2 regions of the Geobacter sp. SVR genome follow, and region 2 is predicted to be linked to the other one. Evidence: riboswitches for the same ligand, from Rfam matches in the RefSeq annotation. Region 2 holds a riboswitch; the other holds the start of a gene.

Region 1 (3,192 bases), 2.1 Mb from region 2:
AGGTCTCGGTACAGGGCTGCCTCATCCCCTGGGTGCAGGTGGCCGAGCCGGGCGCAATTGACGGTCACCACGCCGATGGAGCCGGTCTGTTCGGCCGAGCCAAACAGACCGTTGCCCCGCTTGAGCAGTTCCCGCAGGTCCAGTTGCAGGCGGCAGCACATGGAGCGGATCATGGTGGGGGAGAGCTCGGAGTTGATGAAGTTCTGGAAATAGGGCAGGCCGTAGCGGGCGGTCATTTCGAACAGCAGTTCCGCGTTCTTGCTCTCCCAAGGGAAATCGGGGGTGATGTTGTAGGTGGGGATCGGGAAGGTGAAGACCCGCCCCTTTTCATCCCCTCTTGTCATGACCTCGATATAGACCCGGTTGATCAGGTCCATTTCCTCCTGCAGCTCGCCGTAGGTAAAGGGCATCTCTTCACCGCCGATGACCGGCACCTGGTTCTTCAGGTCCTCCGGGCAGGTCCAGTCGAAGGTCAGGTTGGTGAACGGGGTCTGAGTGCCCCAGCGGGAGGGGACGTTCAGGTTGAAGATCAATTCCTGCATCTGCTGCTTCACGTCTTCGTACGTGAGCCGGTCCTTGCGCACGAAAGCGGCCATGTAGGTGTCGAAGGAGCTGAAGGCCTGGGCCCCGGCCCATTCGTTCTGCAGGGTGCCGAGGAAGTTGACGATCTGTCCCACTGCACTGGACATGTGTTTGGGGGGGGCTGCCTCCACCTTGCCCGGTACGCCGTTGAACCCCTCGGTGAGCAGCATGCGCAGAGACCAGCCGGCGCAGTAGCCGGAGAGCATGTCCAGGTCGTGGATGTGCAGGCTACCCTCCCGGTGGGCCTCCCCCACCTCCGGCGGATAGACGTGATTGAGCCAGTAATTGGCCACCACCTTGCCGGAGACGTTCAGGATCAGGCCCCCCAGAGAATAGCCCTGATTGGCGTTGGCATTGACCCGCCAGTCGGACTGCTCCAGGTATTCGTTGACCGAGGATGCCACGTCCACCACGGTCTTCTGGTCCTGGCGCAGCTTGTGGCGCTGCTCCCGGTAGACCGCGTAGGCCCGCAGAGTGGCAAAGTGGTTGGCTGAGATCAGGGCCTGCTCCACCACGTCCTGGATCTGCTCCACCTGGGGCGGTTCAAGGGGGAAGCGGTGGCGCAGGACTTTCAGTATCTGCCGGGTCAGAAGGTGGGCCTCGTCCTCGGTGAATTCGCCGGTGGCCTTGCCGGCCCGCAGGATGGCGGACTGGATGCGGTTGGCGTCAAAGGGGGCGCGGGAACCATCGCGTTTGACGACGATTGCCGGGACGGGCAGTGGTTCGGTGTGGGGCATGGTGAAGACTCCTTAAAGGCTTTTGCCACAGAGGACACAGAGAACCCCAAAATCTTCATGGAACGCGGAAAAGGCCGGATTTGAGCGGATAGACGCGGATAACCAAAATCTGCGTTCATCCGCCGCATCCGCGTGAATCCGCGTGCAATTGCAGTTCAGGTTCATAGTCAGGCAGAGCAAAGCGTGCCCAACTCTCTGCTGTGGTTTTCTGGTTTGGAGTCCGGGGGGGAGGGTACCGCAACGGAAACAGCCATAAAAAAAGTCCGCATCTGCCGAAGCAGCATGCGGACTTTCCGTGTTCAAAGTCGCCTGTTCCCGTTATCCACCTGCTCCCAGTCCCGGAGAGTTCCGGCCGATGTTCTGGCATCGGCCTTCTGAATAGTGGTTGGGATCATGGCAGGTCTTCTGGCTCGCGATTCGTCCTCCGGGCGCCTTCCCGACCTCATCAGTCAGTGGCATCTTGCCCTTTGTCATCGCTTACAGCGGCGGGTCCGCGGGGGATTTACACCCCTCTTCCCTATCAAGCCCTTGCGGGCGCCGTGATCCGATATTCGATTGTCATATTTTCGCAACAAGATATTGCGTCCGTCGTATAGCACGGTGCCATATTGTGTGTCAATGGCTTTTCTTTTTGCACGGCCGGAAGCGGACATCACGGCAATGGAAACGTGCCGGCCGCCTGGGCAAGCAGGTAATACTCATCCACTTCCTGGATGAGAAAATCGACAAACGCCCGGTTGGCCCGGGAAAGGGTGGTGTTCTTTTTCCAGGCTATGGAGAGATCGAGAAAGAGCGGCGGATCGCAGGAGATCGCCGCAACCTCCGCATCCCGAGCAACCACCATTTTGAGGAAAAAGGCCAGGCCCAGTTCCTCCCTGACCAGACTTCTGACCAGGGAAAACAGGTTCGATTCCGCCACCGTAACGGGAGAGAGCCCTTCCCGGGCTGCCAGTTCGTCGATCATCTCCCGCAGGTGATATCCTTCCTCGAACTGGATCAACGGTTCCCCCAGCAGCTCGGCCAGCGGCATCTTTTTCCGCCCGGCCCAGGCATGGCTGCGATGGACGCAGGCCACAACCTCCTCCCGCACCATGTGGTGGGAATCGAGCCCCTCCGGCACTGCTCCGGCCACCACTCCCATGTCGATCTCTCCCGACTCGATCCTGCGCTGGATGTTCCAGGCGCTGTCGCCGTGAACGGACAGGTGCAGGGCCGGATAACGCCGCTTGAAGGCGGAGATTATCCCGGGAAAGAAAAAACTGCTCAGCATCGGGGTCAGGCCGACCCGCACCTCCCCCTTGAACAGTCCCCGCAGGTCGTCGATCTCCTGCCGTGCCTTTGCCACCCCCTGGCGTATCTCCCGCGCGTGCCGCGCCAGCACCTCCCCCTCGGCGGTCAGGGTAATCTTCCGGTCCCGCCGGTTGAAGAGCACCACGTCCAGGTCCTCTTCCAGCTTTTTGATGGCAATGCTGAGGGCCGGCTGGGCAATGTGCAACTTTTCCGCCGCACCGGTAAAGCTCCCGGAATCGGCCACTTCCAGAAAAAACCGTAACTGTCGCAGATCCATGTCAGCCTCCGTTTGTGTATATATAAAATATATAACGACGATAAAAACAATATATTTTTTATATACACTTTGGTGTTCTATAGTTGGAAAAAACACCGGGAGCGGGATATGGCGATCTATCTGGACTGCAATGCAACCACGCCGCTGGAACCGTCCGTCATTGCGGTGATGCGGCGTTTTTTCGAAAAGGACTTCGGCAATGCCGCCAGCCCGATCCACGACCACGGGGCTTTTGCGCGGAGTGCCGTCGAACATGCCCGAGGCCAGATCGCGGAGGTGGTAAGGGCGCGGCGCGACGAGGTGATC
Region 2 (3,192 bases):
GAGATCACCTGGCCGCCGGTCAGAACAGCGATGTCTTCCAGCATGGCTTTGCGGCGGTCGCCGAAGCCGGGGGCCTTGACGGCGCAAACGTTCAGCACGCCGCGCAGTTTGTTGACTACCAGAGTAGCCAGGGCCTCACCCTCGATGTCCTCGGCAATGATCAGCAGCGGACGGCCGGACTTGGCGGTCTGCTCCAGCACCGGGAGCAGGTCCTTCATGTTGGAGATCTTCTTGTCGTGGATCAGGATCAGGGCGTTCTCCAGGGCAGCTTCCATGCGCTCCGGATCGGACACGAAGTAGGGGGAGAGGTAGCCGCGGTCGAACTGCATACCTTCCACGGTCTCCAGGGTGGTGTCCATGGATTTGGCTTCCTCGACGGTGATGACGCCTTCTTTGCCGACCTTTTCCATGGCCTCGGCAATGATGTCGCCGATGGTTTTGTCGTTGTTGGCGGAGATGGTGCCAACCTGGGCGATTTCCTTGTGGTCCTTGATCGGCTTGGAGATCTTCTGCAGTTCGGCCACGATGGTCTCAACGGCCTTGTCGATGCCGCGCTTGATTTCCATCGGGTTGTGACCGGCGGCAACCAGCTTGGAACCCTGGCGGTAGATGGCCTGGGCCAGAACGGTGGCGGTGGTGGTACCGTCGCCGGCAACGTCGGAGGTCTTGGAAGCGACTTCCTTCACCAGCTGTGCGCCCATGTTCTCGAACTTGTCATCCAGCTCGATTTCCTTGGCCACAGTCACGCCGTCCTTGGTGATCAGCGGAGCGCCGAAGGACTTGTCGATAACGACATTGCGGCCCTTGGGACCGAGAGTTACCTTCACGGCGTCAGCCAGGGTGTTGACACCTTTCAGGATGGCATTGCGACCGTCCTGGTCGAATTTGATGATCTTTGCAGCCATGTTATTCCTCCATGTTGTATTGTTTTGATTTTCATGCGGCACAGCAAAAGGCTCCAGATGCAAGGCGCGCGATGAGCGGGGCGCGAGGCGTACTCACTGTACGTTGAGCGTTCCGCGAAGAGCGCAACGCCGCAGATGGACCTTTGGCGAAGCCGCTCTATTCGATAACTGCGAGGATGTCGTCTTCACGCATCATCAGATAGTCATTCCCATCAACCTTGACTTCGGTTCCGGCATACTTGCCGAACAGCACTTTGTCGCCCACTTTGACATCCAGCGGCAGCACTTTGCCGTCCTCGGTCTTCTTGCCGTTGCCGACAGCCACGATCTCGCCGCGCTGCGGCTTTTCCTTGGCGGTTTCGGGGATAAAAATCCCACCGGCGGTCTTGGTCTCTTCCTCGACTCTCTTGACGATGATGCGGTCCTGCAGCGGTCTCAAATTCATCTTGCCCATCTCCTTTCTATGCTGTGGTTGTTTTGTATGCTGTCACTGACAGAATTAGCACTCATATGACCCGAGTGCTAACAGCGGTAAATATAACAACAGAATTTCAAAAATCAAGGGGGATCTGTAAAAAATTCCCGATGAAGATTTGCTTTTGACTTTTCGGCGCTTAGCTGCTAAAGAACGCCAACCCGTAATGTGTGCGACATGAAAAAAAGATGTCGTTGTTACGTGGTCTGGTGCCGTGCTTCGATGAGCACGGGTAAAAGGGAAGAGGGTGCAAATCCCTCGCTGACCCGCAACTGTAAGGGGGGACCGACTCCGCACGATGTCACTGTCCGATAGAGGATGGGAAGGCGCGGAGAAGGGACGATCCCCGAGCCAGGAAACCTGCCAGTCCGATGGTTTTTGGGACCTCCGTGGAACGAGGGGCCGAGGCCGGATAGTATCACGTTCAGATCCTGCGTTCGAGCCCCTGCCCTGTAATGGTGTCCGGGGCTTTTTTATTGCGCACGCAGGCCGGAACAACAGGAGGAGACATGGCACGCATCATCTACATTTCCGGCGGGACCCGCAGCGGCAAGAGCACTTTTGCCGAAAAGCTGGCCCTTGAGTTCGGGGCGCCGCTGTGTTACCTGGCAACGGCCCAGTCCCTGGACAGCGAGATGGACGAGCGCATCGGCAAACACCAACAACGCCGCGGCCCGGAATGGCAGACCGTCGAGGAGCCGTTGCACCTGAGCCGGGCCCTGACCTGCTGCGATGGTGCCTATCACGGTATCCTGGTAGATTGCCTGACCTTGTGGCTTTCCAACCTGCTCCTGCTGGACGAGAATCCGGGCTGGGAGACGGAAGAACGGATCCTGGAGGAGGTGCGCCGTCTGGCCGACACCCTGCGGGACATGACCACGCCGGTGATCATCGTCTCCAACGAGGTCGGCATGGGCATCGTGCCGGAACACCGCCTGGGGCGCCTCTTCCGCGACCTGGCTGGACAGGCCAATCAAATGGTGGCCGCAGCGGCCGACGAGGCCTGGCTGGTGGCCAGCGGTATCCCATTGCGACTCAAATAACACACAGACAAAAAAACAATGGCACGCGGATTTGCGCGGATGGACCCAAAGGGGCCTAAACGGCGGATTGACGCGGATCTTTTCTGAGACAATGCAGACGGAAGGAGCAGCACATGGATTTCATACAACAGACCCTGCAGCGCATTCAGCCGGTTGACGCTACCCTGATGGACAAGGCCCAGAAAAGGCTCGACAACAAGACAAAACCCCCCGGCTCACTGGGCAGGCTGGAGGAGTTCTCGCGCCGCATGGCCGCCATCGGCGGCACCGAGGAGCCCGATCTGTCGAAGAAGGTGATCTTCACCTTTGCCGGCGACCACGGCATCGTCGAGGAGGGAGTATCTCTCTATCCCAGCGAGGTCACCGCTCAAATGGTCTTCAACTTCCTTGGCGGCGGCGCCGGGGTGAACGTGCTGGCCCGTCACAGCGGGGCTGAGGTGCGGGTGGTGGATGTGGGGGTCAACTACGACTTCGGCGATACGCCCGGGCTGATTCACCGCAAGGTCGCCCGCGGCACCCGCAATTTCGCTAAGGGACCGGCCATGACTGGTGATGAAATGCAGGCTGCGGTGCGAGTCGGCATTGAACTGGCCGATCAGTGCAAAGCCGAAGGAGTCGCCCTGGTCGGCACCGGCGAGATGGGGATCGGCAACACCACCCCCTCCTCGGCCATCATCGCCGCCATTGCGGGAAAGAGTGTGGCTGAGGTCACCCACCGCGGCACCGGGATAAACGATGCGGCCCTGGCCAACAAGATCCGGGTCATCGA

The links. Region 2 has a riboswitch for cobalamin ahead of cobU (bifunctional adenosylcobinamide kinase/adenosylcobinamide-phosphate guanylyltransferase). Riboswitches for the same ligand answer to the same signal wherever they lie in the genome.
Region 1: it holds a riboswitch for cobalamin, as region 2 does, so the genes downstream of both, GSVR_RS07570 (ribonucleoside triphosphate reductase) here and cobU (bifunctional adenosylcobinamide kinase/adenosylcobinamide-phosphate guanylyltransferase) in region 2, are expected to answer to the same signal.

What each region holds. Positions count from the first base shown of each region.
Region 1 covers NZ_AP024469.1:1,636,488-1,639,679, forward strand. Annotated here, with positions in the region: gene GSVR_RS07570 (ribonucleoside triphosphate reductase) at 1-1,319, opposite strand, end outside; cobalamin riboswitch at 1,697-1,876, opposite strand; gene GSVR_RS07575 (LysR family transcriptional regulator) at 1,972-2,886, opposite strand; gene GSVR_RS07580 (cysteine desulfurase family protein) at 2,995-3,192, shown strand, end outside.
Region 2 covers NZ_AP024469.1:3,754,216-3,757,407, forward strand. Annotated here, with positions in the region: gene groL (chaperonin GroEL) at 1-905, opposite strand, end outside; gene groES (co-chaperone GroES) at 1,063-1,359, opposite strand; cobalamin riboswitch at 1,571-1,763, shown strand; gene cobU (bifunctional adenosylcobinamide kinase/adenosylcobinamide-phosphate guanylyltransferase) at 1,890-2,423, shown strand; gene cobT (nicotinate-nucleotide--dimethylbenzimidazole phosphoribosyltransferase) at 2,537-3,192, shown strand, end outside.